DNA from 2 places in the Cryobacterium sp. 10C3 genome. Region 1 is predicted to be linked to the other one. Evidence: riboswitches for the same ligand, from Rfam matches in the RefSeq annotation. Region 1 holds a riboswitch; the other holds the start of a gene.

Region 1 (7,731 bases):
GTGAACTCGGCGTCCCTGGCCCGGTGCAGGAGCGCCCTCTGCTCCGCACTCCAGCCCGGGGTGAGCTCGGCGAGCCATTGCGGGCGTGCGTAGAGATCCTGCACGAGCTTCTCGGGGGTGAGCGGCAGCCACGCGGTGTTGAGCGCGACGCGCACGCCATGTGCCGAGCCGCAGGTCTTCGCGCAGCATCGGCAGGTCGGACTCGTCCATCGAGGCGCCGCCCTGCTGCAGCTGGCGCAGCCAGTCGCGCGCGAGCGCGCCGATCGCGGTCTTCACGAAGGTGACCCTCGCGAGGTTGTGCGGCTTGCCGCCCTCGCGCGCCTTGGCGATCGCGTTCGCCACGAGCTGCGGGGCCAGGGTGATTTTGTCGCCGTTGACCTCGAGCTGACGGGGCCCCACCGGGATCCGCTGCCGGGAGCGCACCGCATGGGCGATGAGCGCGGCCATGAAAGCCTGGCCCTTGAGCGCCGCGACGGCGGGGACGTCCTCGCGGGTCGCCTCGACGCCCGGGTACAGCTGCCCCACGCTTGAGAGAACCACCCCGGTCTCGCCGAGCGACGGCAGCACCGCCTCGATGTACTGCAGGAACGAGCGGGACGGCCCCACGATGAGCACCCCGTTGTGCTTCAGGCGATCGCGATGCGTGTAGAGCAGGTACGCCGCACGGTGCAGCGCGACGGCGGTCTTCCCCGTGCCCGGCCCGCCCTGGACGACGAGCACTCCGGCGAGGTCAGAGCGGATGATCCGGTCCTGTTCCGCCTGGATGGTCGCGACGATGTCGGGCATGTGCCCGGTGCGCTGGGCGGTCAGCGCGGAGAGCAACGCTCCCTCCCCCTGATGTTCGGAGGATTCTCCGCCGAGGCGTTCGGCGTCGAGGATCTCGTCCTCGATCCGGATGATGGTCCGCCCCCTGGACTGCAGGTGACGCCTGGCCCTGGCTCCCAGCGGGGTCGCGGCCGTCGCCTGATAGAACGCACTCGCCTGCGGCACCCGCCAGTCGAGCAGCATCGGCTGCAAGTCTTCGTCGCGCAGCCCGACCCTGCCGATGTAGCGGAACACGGAGTCGCCGCTCGCGTCGTCCGCGGCCAGTTCGAGCCGGCCGAACGCCAGCCGGTCGTCGATCTCCCGCAACTGCACGATCCGGTCCTCGTAGAGGCGCGCAAAGGTGTCCCGCTCGGAGCGGGTCTGATGATTTCCGCCGACGTCGAGCAACCGCACCGCCGTCAGCTGGTCCTCGGCCTCCCGCTGCAGCGCGTCCAGACGCGCGTACAGCGTTGCCACGTAGTTCTGTTCCCGTTCAAGCTCCAGGTCGACCACCGAAACACCCCTCAAATCCGACATTCGAGTTTACCCGACACGGATGGGTGCTCCTTTCCGGTCGAGAGTGACCGCAACACCGGTCGCTCTCGACCGGAATGGCCCTCGGGCAGGGGGCGGCTAGGCTTGGCCTGTGTGAGGAAGCACCCATTTCTGCGGTCTCATACAGGCACACCCGTCGAAAGGCGGGGTCGCAAAGGCACGGGACCCTTGGGTTCGCCGGCCTACACACTGACGGGACTCGGCCTCACATGACCGGCACACAGCATCCACAAGCCCATTTCTCCAGGCTCTGGAATCCATTTCGCCGCCCGGAAGGAATGACGGAGGGCACCCGGTGGCTCTTCACCTGGCTCGCGATCGCCACGCTCCTGCTCACGATCCCCGCGATCCTGGCCTCCGACACTGAAGGAGCGCTCCTCATCGCCCTCACGACCGGGGCCGTCCTGATCGCCTCCTGGTCTTACGGGTTCGTCACGGGACGGGTTCCGCTCATTCTCGACCTGATCGATTCCGTCGCCTTCGTCGCACTCGCCCTCGCGCTGCCGGATCCCGCTGCCGCACTCGGTGTCGTCTTCGGCGCCGTCTGGCTGCGCGGACTCTACGGTTCCACGACCAGGTCCCTCGTTCGCTGCACCCTCTATTCGCTTGGACTCGTCACCACGGTCCTACTGTGGGCCCCGGTGCATGGGCCGACCGCCGTGATCTTACCCGCGACCACCCTGGGCACGATTCCGACCGTCTTCCTCACTTTCGTGATCGTGCGCCAACTGAGCATCGTTCTGCGGTCCATGGAACAGTCAATGCGCCGCGACCGCGAACTCGCGGCGACCGGATCCCTGCTGCTCGGCGTCGTCGACGAGGCGGACATCTGGGTCATCGGCTGGGCCGCGGCCCAGGAGATCTGCGTCGCGACCCCCGGACTGCGTGTCGTCCGGGTCGTACGCGACGGTCCCGCACTCCGGGTAGTTGGCTCGTCGGGCGAATTCGCCGTCCTGCCCACGGAACTCCCGGCCGAGGTCGTCGCCACATCCAGCGGCGGCTCCACGACGGGCTCGACCATCGCGGACCCGAGCGCACTGGATTCCGCCGTCGGCGCTCCCCTGGCCTGGGCCTGCCTCGCCTCGAACGCGCAGGCGAATGCCTGGATCTTCGTTGGCGCCCCCGGGAAGATCCCGGCGGAGGCCCTCGTTTCGGTCCGGGCGCTCTCCAACCAGGTCTCGCTGGCCCTCCGCAACAGTACGGTCCAGGGGGAGCTCACGGTCCAGGTCAGTTCGGACCCGCTTACCGGTCTCAACAACCGTGCGTCGTTCATGACCAAGCTCACCGCGATCCTGGGCACGGTCGACGATGCCAGCGGCGTCCACATCTTCTTCCTCGATCTCGACGATTTCAAGGACGTCAACGACCTTCTCGGACACCGGGCCGGAAACGAACTCCTCATCGAGGTCGCCGAGCGGATGCGGTCAAACACCGGGAGCAATGCCATCTGCGCCAGGCTCGGTGGCGACGAGTTCGCCATCATCCTGGCCGGCAAGAGTGATTCCGATGCCCTCTGCATCGCCACAGACCTGGGCAGGTCGATCGCCGAACCGGTGACCCTCGAGCGGAACACCGCGCAAGTCGGCGTCAGCATCGGCATCGCCACAGCAGCAGCAGGGATCGACATCGAGGATCTGGTGCACCAGGCGGACGTGGCGATGTACGCGGCGAAGGCCAACGGCAAGAACCGCGTCCAGGTCTTCGAGCCTGGCCTCCTCCGCGTGGACAATCCCAGGGTCACCTTCGAATGGCAGCTCGCGGCCGCGGCGGCCGCCGACGAGCTCGTCGTGCACTACCAGCCCATCCTCGATCTCCCCGGGCTGCAGTGCACCGCCGTCGAGGCCCTCGTCCGCTGGCAACACCCGGAACGCGGCCTGCTCTTCCCCGGTGACTTCATCGATGTCGCCGAGCGGACCGGAGCGATTATCGGTATCGGCGCTTTCGTGATGCGACGCGCCTGCCTCGACGCCGCGGCATGGCGGACGGCCAATCCTGGAGCGACGGTGGCCGTGCACGTGAACGTTTCGGCCCACGAGCTCGACCGCGAGGGGTTCGTCGACTCGATCATCGGCTGCCTGGCCGACACCGGGACCCTCGCGAAGGATCTCATCATCGAACTCACCGAGACCGTCGTACTGGATTCCCCCGCCGCGATCGGTCGCCTCCGCGCGATCGGAGCGCTCGGCGTCGGGATCGCAATCGACGACTTCGGCACGGGCTATGCCTCCCTGACGTCATTGCGCGCGCTCCCCGTCGACATCGTGAAGATCGACATGAGTTTCGTCGCCGGCGCGGTGTCCAATCCCTTCGACCGCTCCGTCATCGAGGCGATCGTGCGGCTGTGCGCCCAGCTCGGCGTCGCGACGGTCGCAGAGGGCGTCGAGCGGCTTGACCAGCAACGTCTCCTCGAGGCCCTCGGCACGGGTGGGGTGCAGGGCTACCGCTATTCGCGTCCCCTGTCGGCCGCCGACCTGACCGCCTGGCTGGAGGCCAATCGCGCCGAAGCGGGCGGGGCGGAAACGGATGTCGGGGGTTTGCTCCGCACGAGCGTCTGAGACCAGCGCGCACGGTCTCAGGACACGAAGACGGCCCCCGGGCGGAGCACTGCGAGTGTCTGCAGTGCGCCGCCAGGGGGCTGCTTCGTTTGCTTCCCGGAGCGTCCGACCGGCGGGTCAGTCGCCCTCGACCCTGACCGTCTGGATGGTTCCGGTGAGCACACCGATCAGGCGATCCCCGTCGAATTCCGAGGTGGGGGCATCCATGACGATCTTGCCGAGCCGCAGCACGACGACCCGGTCGGTGACCTCGAGCACATGAGGTAGGGTGTGCGAGATGAAGATCACGCCGAGCCCCTTCGCCTTCGCGGCCTTGATCACATGCAGCACCTCGCCGGCCTGCCGTGCACCGAGGTGGTTGGTCGGCTCGTCGAGGATGATCACGCGGCGCGCCCACGCCACGGCGCGGCCGATCGCCACGGCCTGGCGCTGACCGCCGGAAAGCTGGGACACCGGGCGGTCGGATGCCGGAACGGCGATCCCGACGCGCTCGAGGTCCTCGTGGGCGTCATGCTCCATCTCCTTGCGGGCCAGGAAGCCCATCTTGCCGAAGATTCCCTTGACGGTCTTCTCCCGGCCGAGGAACACGTTCTGCGACACCGTGAGGTGAGGGGCGAGCCCCGAGTCCTGGTGGAGGGTTTCGACGCCGGCCTCGAGCGCCTCCCGGGGCGAACCCCAGGTCCGCTCGACGCCGTCGAGGTAGATCTTGCCGCCGTTGGGCTGGTGAGCCCCCGAGAGGGACGCGGGCATCCCTCCCGAAGACCAGGTCTGGCATTTCAGCGAAGACGTCCCCGAGTCATCGGAGGCCGCGGTCGCAGAGATGCTCGACCTGGCCTCCCCACCCACGGTCATCTTCACCTCCAACAACGACATGGCGCTGTCCGTGCTCAAGGTCGCGGGTTCGCGGGGGCTCGCGATCGGACGCGAAGTGTCCCTGGTCACGGTCGACGACAGCCCGTGGGCGGCATACATGGTCCCGGGGATCACCGTCGTCGCGCGCCCGGTCGAGCAACTCGGAGAGCTCGCCGTCGAACGGCTCGTGGCCGAGATCGAGTCACCGGGTCAGCCGGTCGAGGACATCCAACTCCCGACGGAACTCATCCCCCGGGCGTCGGTCGCCGACCTCAGGAGCCCCGCGGCCGGACGCTAGGGGCCGCTCAGGCCGGTACGCCGGGCCGCACCACGAGCACAGGGCAGTCCGCGTGTCGCACACACTGTTCACTGACCGACCCGAGCAGCATCCCGGCGAGGCCGCCGCGCCCGCGGGAGCCGACCACCAGCATCCGTGCGCCGCGGGAAACACTGATCAGGCAGCTGAGCGGCGTCGCGTACGCCGCCCGGTACTCGACGGGCACTCCCGGATGCTTCGCCGCGATCGGCCCGGCATCGGCCTCGAGCTTCTCCCGTACCGCGCCGGCGTAGTCGGTGAGGGGCGAAACATAGCCGAACTTCCAGTCGGCCGGGCGTGGGGCCGTGTCGATCGACCAGGCCCGGACGACGACGACGGATGCGCCGAGCGGCCCGGCGAGGTCGAGGGCGACCGCGAGCGCATGGTTCGCATAGTCGGAGCCGTCGTGCCCGACGACGATACTGCCGGTGGGAGCTGGAGACTGGTCTGCATCGATGCCTGACATGCTCCCACGCTACTCCCGGCAAAGGGGGCGCGACGGAAAACACCCCCGACCGCGAGAAAAACCGTCGCGGCCACCCCGCACCGTCAGCCCCGCGTCAGCCCTGGCGCTGGCACCTCTCCGGCCCCGATCGTTTGCCGGGCCCGGTTAGGGTGGAGTCATGCCTCTCCGCGCCTCCCAGCGACGAATCCTCATCGCCGTCGCGACGGTCGCCGCGATCGTGGCCGGCGGCTTCCTCGTGCGCTCGGTCGTCGTGCCGCGGACGGCGCCCTCCGATCCCGCCGTCTTCGACGCCGGCGCCCTGATCAGTGACTACAACTTCTTCAACCCCAATGCGATGACGACCGACGAGGTGCAGTCCTTCCTGGAAGGCCGGAACTGTGTGCGACGCGACGAGTCGCCGTGCCTCTGGGAGTACCGCGAGTCGACCGTGTCCGAACCCGCGCAGGGCCCCGGCCACTGCGCTGCGTACGCGGGCGAGCCGAACGAGCGTGCGAGCACGATCATCGAGAAGGTCGCCGAGGCCTGCACGATCAGCCCGCGGGTTCTCCTCGTGCTGCTGCAGAAGGAACAGTCCCTGCTGACCCGGCCCAGCGCATCCGGCTACCTGCGGGCGACGGGCTACGGCTGCCCGGATACCGCCGACTGCGCCGCGGAGTACTTCGGCTTCTTCAACCAGGTCTACCGGGCCGCGTGGCAGTTCCGGCAGTACACCCAGGAGCCCGAACGCGCCTACAAGGTCGGCGCGGTCAGCGTCGCGTACAACCCCGACGCCGCGTGCGGCGCGGCGACGGTTCAGATCCGCAACCAGGCCACGGCGAACCTGTACAACTACACCCCGTACCAGCCGGATGCCGCGGCACTCGCCGACACGAACGGCGACGGAGGCGGATGCTCGACGCACGGAAACCTGAATTTCTGGCTGTTCTACAACACCTGGTTCGGATCCTCGCTGAGTGAACCGTACCCCTCCGTGTTCGCGTCCTGCCTCAATCTCGTCGGCGGGCAGCCGTGCCCCGCACCGAGCTGATCCCGACGGCGTGAGCGGCGCCGGGAGGTCAATCCCCCGCAGCGGCAGCGCCGCGGGAACGCCGGAACGCCGACCGCTTCGGACGTGACCGCAGCTGCGCGCGCACGTCGCCGAGGATCTCGGTGACCGTCGCGAGTTCCTCCGGCCCGATGCGGTCGAAGAGCATCTCACGCACGAGCGTGACGTAACCCGGTCCGCCGGCGGCGAGTGCTGCCCGACCCGCTGCGGTGATGTGCGCGATGACGGAACGTTCGTCGCCGGGTGACGGGCGTCGCTCCACGAGCCCGAGGGCCTCGAGCCGGGCGACCTGATAAGTGAGTCCGCTGCGGGACACCGTCAGCGCGTCCGCGATGTCGGTCATCCGCAACCGCCCCTCTGGCACCTCGAGGAGCCGGAGCAGGATCTCGAACTGGGCAAGGGTCAGGCCCACGGCATCCCGCAACTGGCGGTCTGCGGCGAACTGCACGATGTTCGCGGTCTCGACGATGGCCGCCCAGGCTCGCATCTCCGCGGGCGACACACTCGGGGCCGCGCCGATCCGCTCAGGATCGCCCGGATTCGCACCGCCCGATGGGGGAATACTCACGACTCGCTCCTAGTTGTTTCGAATACGAAGCACTTCCACAAGGGCCACCCCCAGTCTGCCCCGGCCCACCACGAAAGAAGACACAATGAGCACCGCCGTCTACACCGCATCCGCCACTTCCTGGGGCGGACGAACGGGCAAGGTCGTCACGAGCGACAACAAGCTCGACCTCGACCTGTCCATTCCGGCCGAAATGGGCGGCGACGGCGGCGCGGGCACGAACCCCGAGCAGCTCTTCGCGAGCGGCTGGGCGGCGTGCTTCCACAACGCGCTCAAGGGCGTCGCCCGCCAGCGCAAGGTCAGCGTCACCGACTCCGCCGTCTCACTCGAGGTGCACCTCGTCGGCGGAATGGCCACCGGCTTCGACTTCGAGGTCACGATCGAGGCCCAGCTGCCCGGCGTCGACCCCGTCGTCGCCCAGGAGATGCTCGAGGCGGCCCACCAGGTCTGCCCGTACTCCCGCGCCACGCGCGGAAACATCCCGGTGACTCTCGTCGTCATCCCCGACGAGGACTGACCCCCCGCCGCACCCCCGCGCCCCGAGCGCATCGCCGAGCGCGGGTCTTCCGC
Region 2 (7,731 bases), 3.2 Mb from region 1:
ACTCGATAAGCTCACGGCGCACCATAAGAGAGGACGATATTGGCCGCCTGGACTGTTGAATATGAGGGCGATACCCTTGACCGCTTCGTGGACTCGCTCCCTCCGTACGAGCAGGCGGTCCTCATCGCGGCAATCGAGCACGTACTCGAGGTCTATGGAATCGACATTTGCGCAGGCGAGTGGGGGAAATCACTCGGCGATGGACTGTACGAGTTTCGCGTGCGCAAATCGTTGCAGGCGATTTTTACTGAAGCCGGCCTAGCGCCGCCGATGGATATGTCTGGCATCGACCGCCAGGTACTTCTCCGAGTGTTCTGCACATTTCACGGCTGCAAGATTGTTCTTCTCTACAGCGGATACAACAAGAAGAGTGGATTCAACCGGTGGAAGCAACACCTCGATCATGGAGGTGGATTATGGGACGTCCGAAGGGTTGGATGGCCACGCAACTCGGGCGAGAACCGATGCGGTCGCCAGGCCGGCCGCCGGGGTGGCACCGGGAGCACCGCCAGGATTTCTGGGGGCCTCGTTGGCCAGGGCATCTCGAGCGAGGAAGCGGGCGAGCGGGCGAGCGGGCGAGCGGGCGAGCGGGCCTGCGTGTCGGCGCCGGTCGGGACTCGCTTCTTCCGGCACGCTGGCGGGATGCTAGACCTCAGCAAGGCACCGCTGTCAGGATAGGTTTTTGACCTTCGTCGAGCGTGAGGAGAGCCTCAGAGACACAAAAATGATCAACGCGCTCCACGGAGTGGGCGCGTGGGAATAGCTGTGACTGCGAGGGCCCATTCGGTTGTTAGCCGGGTCGCACCGGTGTGTATGAGCCCCACGTGATAGCCCTGTACTTGACCTTTGCCGTTGGCTTTGGCTGCATACATCGCGATATCGGCTTGATGTACAAGCTCATCGATATCAATCCCGGGTGTGAGCGTCGCGATCCCGACGCTGGCACCGACCTGCGCAAAGCGTTCGCCAACGCGCACGGGTGGTGTCAGCGAGTCAATCATGCGTTGAGCGACGTCCTTAGCAGCGCTGGCCGTGGTACCGCGCAACAAGATGGCGAATTCATCGCCGCCCAGTCGCGCGCAGACATCGCCGGGGCGAGTGCACCCGCGCAGCCGCGCTGCGACCTCGAGAAGTACCGCATCTCCGGCACGATGACCCAGGACATCGTTGACATCCTTAAAGTCGTCTAAGTCGAGGAACAAAACGTGCAGACCGTCCAGATGCGCCTGGTCCGCGAGGCTTGAGGCCAGCTTCGCGGTGAAGGAAGCCCGGTTGTCCAGCCCAGTCAACGAATCATATTGGGCTTGTAACGTGAGTTGTTGATGCACGTCACTATTGCGGAGGGCCAGAGCCACCTGGTTGACCAAATCACGCACAGACAACAACGCATCTGAGGGGATCTTCTTCGGCGCACCTACCAGCATCCAGGCGTTTTCGTGCAATCCCCGCAAACTAACGCACGACCAGGCGAGGTCGACGCCGACGGCGTCATCCAGCGGTCCCGGCTGAAGGACCCGCGCATCCCCTGGATCCGTTGTGGACGAGACGACGGTCCCAGGAAACGCTCCCGGAACACTAAGGAAGCTGCCGGCAACTCCTTGAACCCTCAACTCGGCGCCATCGCGCACCAGTTTGAGCAGGCGCAAACCTGGAGTGGCATCACAAATCTCAGCACAAGCCGCCCAAGCGAGAGCCCTGATCAAGGTCTCGTCAGTGAGGCCCAACAATTGCGAGCCGGTGGCGGCCAACACGGTATCGCGCCGAGTGGCCTGCTCTCGCGCCAGCAGGCCACCGCCCATTTGGCGGGCGATGAAAACGGCGATGAATATCAGCGGGAACGACTCGTATAAGCCCGTCGTTGTCGGTGGCACCGAGTGGGTCGGAATCAACGACCACAACGGCACTGTCGCAGAGAGCGCTGCCATCCCGAGGACACATCGCAGCAGAGAACGCCAGATCGATCCGTAGAAGGCTCGAAACCAGATCGCGGTGAGCACGTAGGCGATCACCGTCGTCGTGGACGGACTGGCGAGCCCGAGAACAACAATCGCAACCGTGTCCAATACGTCCAGCCACAGTGGTACCTGCCGACTCAGGAGGACGTGAACGCACGATGACAGCAACGTTACCGTTGACCCCAAAAGCATCAGCACTATCACGCCGCCGGTCGCTTCGAAAAACGCAGCAGGCACGGACACGATCAGAGACGCCATCGCCAGGGCGGCAAAGTACCACCGTGTGCTTTGGACAGTCCCGTCAGACGGCCTCAAGAGGCCACGGACGTTCACCCGGTCTACTGATTTTCGCAAAACGCCCATTGAGCGTCGGTCCTGTCTGTTGATAGGCCGGCTAACCCAAGGGGTCCCGTGCCTTTGCGACACCGGCTTGCACCGGATGTGCCCGTGCGACTGACGCAGAAACGCCGTCTCGTCAATGATCAAGTGATCCTGACCTGACCGTAGCATTCTGTCGGCTGGAACGGCCCCCGGTTTGGTTGACTCCTGATCTCTGAAGATTCGTTTTCGCTTGGAGCGAAGTTCACCATACCCAAGCCTCACCCACCCCAAGTTCCGCGCGGCACCCATCGACGACAGCTACAACGCCTACAACCAACTCAACAGCACCGCCCCCGACACCGCCGCCACCACGTGGACATATGACGCGGCCGGGAGGCAGAAGAAGAGCAGACTGCCCCGGCCCTTTCATCGACCGGCAACAGAACGTTGTGTTCCAGGGATTCACCGGGTCGGGGAAATCATATCTAGGCTGCGCGTTGGCGAAAGCCGCGTGCCGGCACCGGGTGCGAGCACACTACATTCGAATGCCGGAGCTCGAAGAGGCCTGGCAGCTGGCCCGCGATAAACCCTCCGGCACGACGAAGTTCTTGAACAAGTACGCCGCATTCACGCTCCTGGTGATCGATGAATGGCTCCTCGACGAGCCCGACGAGAGCACCAGGAGCATGCTGTTGGAACTCCTCGAGCGCCGCTACGATCAGGCATCAACAGTGTTCTGCACTTAATACGCCCAAAAGGACTGGCACCAGCGCCTTGGCTCCGGGGTTCACGCGGACGCGATCATGGACCGCATCGTGCACAACACCATCTGGGTCGAGACCGGCGGCCACAACATGCGAGAACACACCGCCGGTCACGCCACGGCCTGAGGCTCGCGCGGTCGGGGGCGCCAGTGGCCCCCGGCTGCGCGACTGGGTGGCACCCAGCGGCAATATCGATGGCCCCCGAAGGCAATATTCGCTGGCCCCCAGACCCGCAAATACTCAAGAACACGCCGCGGACCCGCAGACCACGCACCACGGCCGCCGCATCCACGCCCAAGACTGAGAGGTAGCCTTCGGCTCTGAACTGATCAAAGAAGCCTCGTCGACCGCTGGTCGACGAGGCTTCTTTGCGACAACTCCGTTGCCTTTTACGATCTGAGCGTACGCACCATTCCCCTCTGCGCAAGGGCTTTCGCGGCATATCCTCGCTGCGCTACGGTATTCCACGGCCCCTTGCACATTCACCCCTGGCGCTGTCTCAAGGTCTTCGCCAAAAGACAATGGGAGATAAGAGAAAGAGGACCCACCGATGCCAGAACCACTCACGGTATACACACTGCCGAACTGCATCCACTGCACCCCGACCAAACGAGCACTCAACAACGTCGGCCTGGACTACGAGACCATCGACCTCACCCACGACCAGGTCGCCGCCGCCGTGGTCACACAACTCGGCTACCGAAACGCACCCGTCGTGACCGTTGGCACCGAACACTGGACAGGGTTCAGACCCGACAAAATCTCCGCCATCGCCACAGCCCACACTGCGGCACTCACGCCGATGCCGACGGAGGAGAACGCGTGATCAAGCCCGCACCTATCTCACCCCTGATGACACCGGCCGAAATATGCGCAGCACTAAACATCGACAGCGACGCGCTCAACAAGCTACGCACCACAACCGACAAGCTCAAAATCTTCGCCATCGACGCCCACCTAATCCGATTCGACCGCGAATCCGTTTCAGCTTTCAGCATCGACGAACCTCATCGTTGAGACACGATGAGGAGGCCCCTTCGCCGCGATACACACGCCGGGACGCCCCTTTGAACCGGCTCAGCGCAGAGTCCCGGTAACCACATCTCCGACGATCAGGACTCCCCTGATAACTTCAACCGAGATGAAGCGCTCCGGTTGCCTTTGGCAAGCTCACGTGCATCGATTCAATGCCGGGCGTGCCGCCTATCAGGCGCGCCAGAGCTCAAGCGTCGGCCAGCCATCCGGGACGCCCATCGATTCGATCGTCACACAGCCAGATTCGGGAAAAGAGTTGAGGAGCTCCACGACCCTGGCGGGCCAGCCACTGTACGGTTCGATCGATCTGAGCAGATAGGCCATCACCGCGAGAGCGTTGTACACGCCGAACACAGCTTTCGCGGAATCCCCGTCCTTGAGATGACCAAGAAGTGGCACCTGGTCGTGACTGGGTCGTGCCGGTGCGCTGACAAGCTTGCGGTTAAAGAGGCGTGCGTGATGTGCAGAGACATTCCGGACATAGTTCAGGCTGGAGATCCAGCTGACCATTACCTTCTTCGACGGTGCCCCGTAGGCCGCGGCGATCTCCGTCGCCAACGAACTGTTCAATCCCGAATAGAGCCGGCCGAGATGTCCGAGCTCCAGAATTTCCGTTAACGCCCAGATAGGCATTTCATCGTCGTACTTGTTGCGAAAGTGAGCGACGAAGGCTTCGTCAGAATCGGCCTGGCGCTCTTTCACACGCTCGATCCACTGCGCGTGTCTACTGGGCAGTGTGTCGCCGGTCGCCTTATCAGTCTGTGATTCCGTAAACGAGTTGACGAAGTTGACGGGATCCATGTGGGCGAATGCCGATTGCCTGCCCAACACATAGCCGATCTGCATGCGGAAAGAAATCTCGATCCGCTCGATGCCCTCGAGAACGAGCATCCGCAGGCGACGATCAAAATCAATGAGCGCAGAAGCTTGCCCTACAGACGTGCCGGAACGATAGCGGTTAAGAACTCGAAACCTGATCCGTCCGGCGTCATCCCGAAAAGGTTCCGATTCCCGGAATGGATAAAGGTAGCCCGTGAGTCGGTAATACCCGACGGCTCGAAGCAACCCGCGGAAACTCTCGTGGTCACCCACCTCAACGCCGCGTGACTCAAGCTTGGCGACCTGCCCGTCGACCGACAACCACTTCTTTGTGTACTCAGCCACGAGTCCCCCAGTTAAAGAAAATCAGCCCGAGCCGTGAGGCGAGCGGGCTGATCGTGATGGATCTAGCGTACCACGGCCGCCCCTCAGCGCCCTGATACCCAGCAACCGGCCACTCCTCCCCCGCCGATGGGTTCGCCCACCCCTTTCTGACGGGTTCAGTCGCACCCACATCGGCCCTCAAACGCAGCACCCTAGACGACCTCCTCAGCGAGCTGGTCTCAAGGAGGAAATAGCCTCTGTTGCTTCCACCACTTGAATCCGCCGAAGCCCTTGCGAACGCGGGGATGAGACTGGGTGGGTCGTGTCCGGGTCTCTGTTGCGCGCAGATGGACTCCGCGCAACAGAGCCCGTCAACCGGTTATCCAATCAGTTCAAGAACGGGGCCTTCATGCAACGCCCTATAGATGTCGTCGCGGATGTCATTCGCTTCGCCGTGCGTCAGGGTCTTGGAGATTGGTCGGAGTGTGAGTCGGACAAGTGCATTTGCTTGGTCCGGCCGGAGCCTCAGCCTGTCCTGCGCGCCTCGCGGGAGATCCGCGTACGCGGTGGCGTTCAGAACTTCCACCGATTCAAGGTCGTCGATGCGATCGCCTAACGCCGCCCTTGCTCGATCACCCAGGGTCTCGGCGTCCGCAGCCACGTCGACGACGATCGAGATGTCGCGGCGGATCACGGGCATGACCGAAATGGCCTGCCAGGGTGACAGGGTGAGCATTTGCTGTGCGATCCGTGGATCCGCCGCCCGCAGAAGCCGAATGTCAGGGATACCCTTTCTCAGCATCAACGCCCGGTCCAGCCCCATGCCCAGAGCAAGCCCAGACCACGCATCGGGGTCCAGACCGGCCGCGGTGAGGATGTGCGGTGCGATCAATCCGCACTCCGCCAGCTCCAGCCACTCACCCGCGATTGACACATCGACCTGACAGCCGTCGACCGTGTACGGATGCGCCGCCGAAACGGCGCGCCACTTCGCGCCGGGCAGCACCGTTTTCACCAGCGTTTCGATCATCGTCTGCAGATCTGCGGCAGTGAGTGTCTTGCCAGAACTCACCCGCCACAAATCAACCTGGTGCGGGGCCCCTACGTGGGTGCGGTCGATTGCATCGCGGCGGTAGACCAGGCCAGGCAACACCAGCAGCCGGTCGCAGCTGGTCTGCGTCGACACCGACTGCAGCAGGGTGGGAATCGAGGCCGATGTGTGGCTGCGCAGCATCACCGTTGGACTCACATAGCGCGAGTATCGCCGGTCCCTGGTGACTGCCGTCGGGTCGAAGCCGAGCTTGTCGTAGTTGTCGGCGACAGCGACCAGCGGACTGTATCGGATGGTTTCGGCCGGGATGTCCCAGTGACCGGCAAGAGCGGATACGACGCCGTCGAGCAGCGTCTGCATCGCATGGTGACCCTGGTCAGGGTCGGAGAGGTCGCGAAGGTTGAGCGCGTCGGTGAGTTCCGCCGCAGAGAGATATGACGTCATGTTCTGGTCCTTTGATGAGATCGGATGGAGGAGCCACCCCCGACCGATCTGTCGCTGGACCTAAGCGCGTACGACTAAGCCCATGCGACCGGGAACCGGTCGAGGGCGAAGAAATCGCAGCGATACGTGCATGGCCTCAGCATAGACGCAACACCCCGGAGACCACAGGTTTCCGAATGTCGCCTCTCGTGACGCAACCACCGAAGGCAATCGTGATCGTTCGGGCCACGCTGGGTCCGTAGGGTCTGGTGCCCACAAGCCGGACCTCCTCCGGGCGCGTGCGTTCCTGTTCTACTGCGGCACCGTGAGGCTGAGCCAGCGTTCTTCGATGGCATAGCCGAGGTGTTCGTTCATGCGGATGCTGCCGGTGTTGAACTCTGAGCTCCACCCGTGCCGAAGATCCGCACGCCGTCGTGGGCCAACGCCGTGACCGATGCGGCTTTGACGGCAACGGCGAGCCCTTTCCGACGATAAGAGCGGTGGACGGAAGTGAATTCGGTTTCCGCGCGCGTGGCCGTCAGGCTAATTGCGCTGACGGCCACGAGTTGCCCGTCAGTGATGGCGCCAAATAGGCGGCACCCAGATTTCCACAGTTCGAGCACGTCGCACTCGTCGCGGTGCGGCACGGATGTCGCTGGCGTAAACGGGTAGTCGGCGTGGTTCAAGGCTTCAAGGGCCGTGACCTGAGGCGCCCAGCTATCATCGAGTTCCTCGATCAGAAATCCTTGGTCCGTTGCCGCGATGACGGCCGCGTTCAGGACCGTTAGGTTGGGTGGATCGCTGAGGCGCAGGCGGGCACCCCACGACTCGCCGACAACGACATACCCCGCCTCGGTTAGACGCTTCAGGCGTGGATCGTTGACTTGGACTACGTGGATATCCGCGTTCACGAGGCCTGCAGGCTTGCGCTCATGTCGAGAAGTCGGTCGCGATCACGTCGGTACAGTGCGGCATGCTCCAGGAAATCACTGCGGCCCGTGTCGTCGGCACGTTGATCCGTGAACACGGCGAGATCCTC

The links. Region 1 has a riboswitch for cyclic di-GMP ahead of RGU41_RS18895 (putative bifunctional diguanylate cyclase/phosphodiesterase). Riboswitches for the same ligand answer to the same signal wherever they lie in the genome.
Region 2: another riboswitch for cyclic di-GMP. It lies ahead of RGU41_RS03490 (GGDEF domain-containing protein); the one in region 1 lies ahead of RGU41_RS18895 (putative bifunctional diguanylate cyclase/phosphodiesterase).

Annotation. Positions count from the first base shown of each region.
Region 1 covers NZ_JAVIWF010000002.1:3,750,323-3,758,053, reverse strand. The annotation lists partial or broken gene RGU41_RS18900 (HelD family protein) at 1-1,341, opposite strand, end outside; cyclic di-GMP riboswitch class I at 1,476-1,549, shown strand; gene RGU41_RS18895 (putative bifunctional diguanylate cyclase/phosphodiesterase) at 1,638-3,914, shown strand; gene RGU41_RS18890 (ATP-binding cassette domain-containing protein) at 4,032-4,664, opposite strand; gene RGU41_RS18885 (substrate-binding domain-containing protein) at 4,663-5,064, shown strand; gene RGU41_RS18880 (universal stress protein) at 5,072-5,548, opposite strand; gene RGU41_RS18875 (hypothetical protein) at 5,706-6,575, shown strand; gene RGU41_RS18870 (MarR family winged helix-turn-helix transcriptional regulator) at 6,604-7,161, opposite strand; gene RGU41_RS18865 (organic hydroperoxide resistance protein) at 7,247-7,678, shown strand.
Region 2 covers NZ_JAVIWF010000002.1:598,277-606,007, reverse strand. The annotation lists gene RGU41_RS03495 (hypothetical protein) at 40-678, shown strand; gene RGU41_RS03490 (GGDEF domain-containing protein) at 729-2,213, opposite strand; cyclic di-GMP riboswitch class I at 2,337-2,411, opposite strand; partial or broken gene RGU41_RS03485 (ATP-binding protein) at 2,657-3,166, shown strand; gene RGU41_RS03480 (glutaredoxin family protein) at 3,591-3,866, shown strand; gene RGU41_RS03475 (hypothetical protein) at 3,863-4,057, shown strand; gene RGU41_RS03470 (Abi family protein) at 4,247-5,239, opposite strand; gene RGU41_RS03465 (hypothetical protein) at 5,598-6,713, opposite strand; gene RGU41_RS03460 (GNAT family N-acetyltransferase) at 7,064-7,603, opposite strand; gene RGU41_RS03455 (aminoglycoside phosphotransferase family protein) at 7,600-7,731, opposite strand, start outside.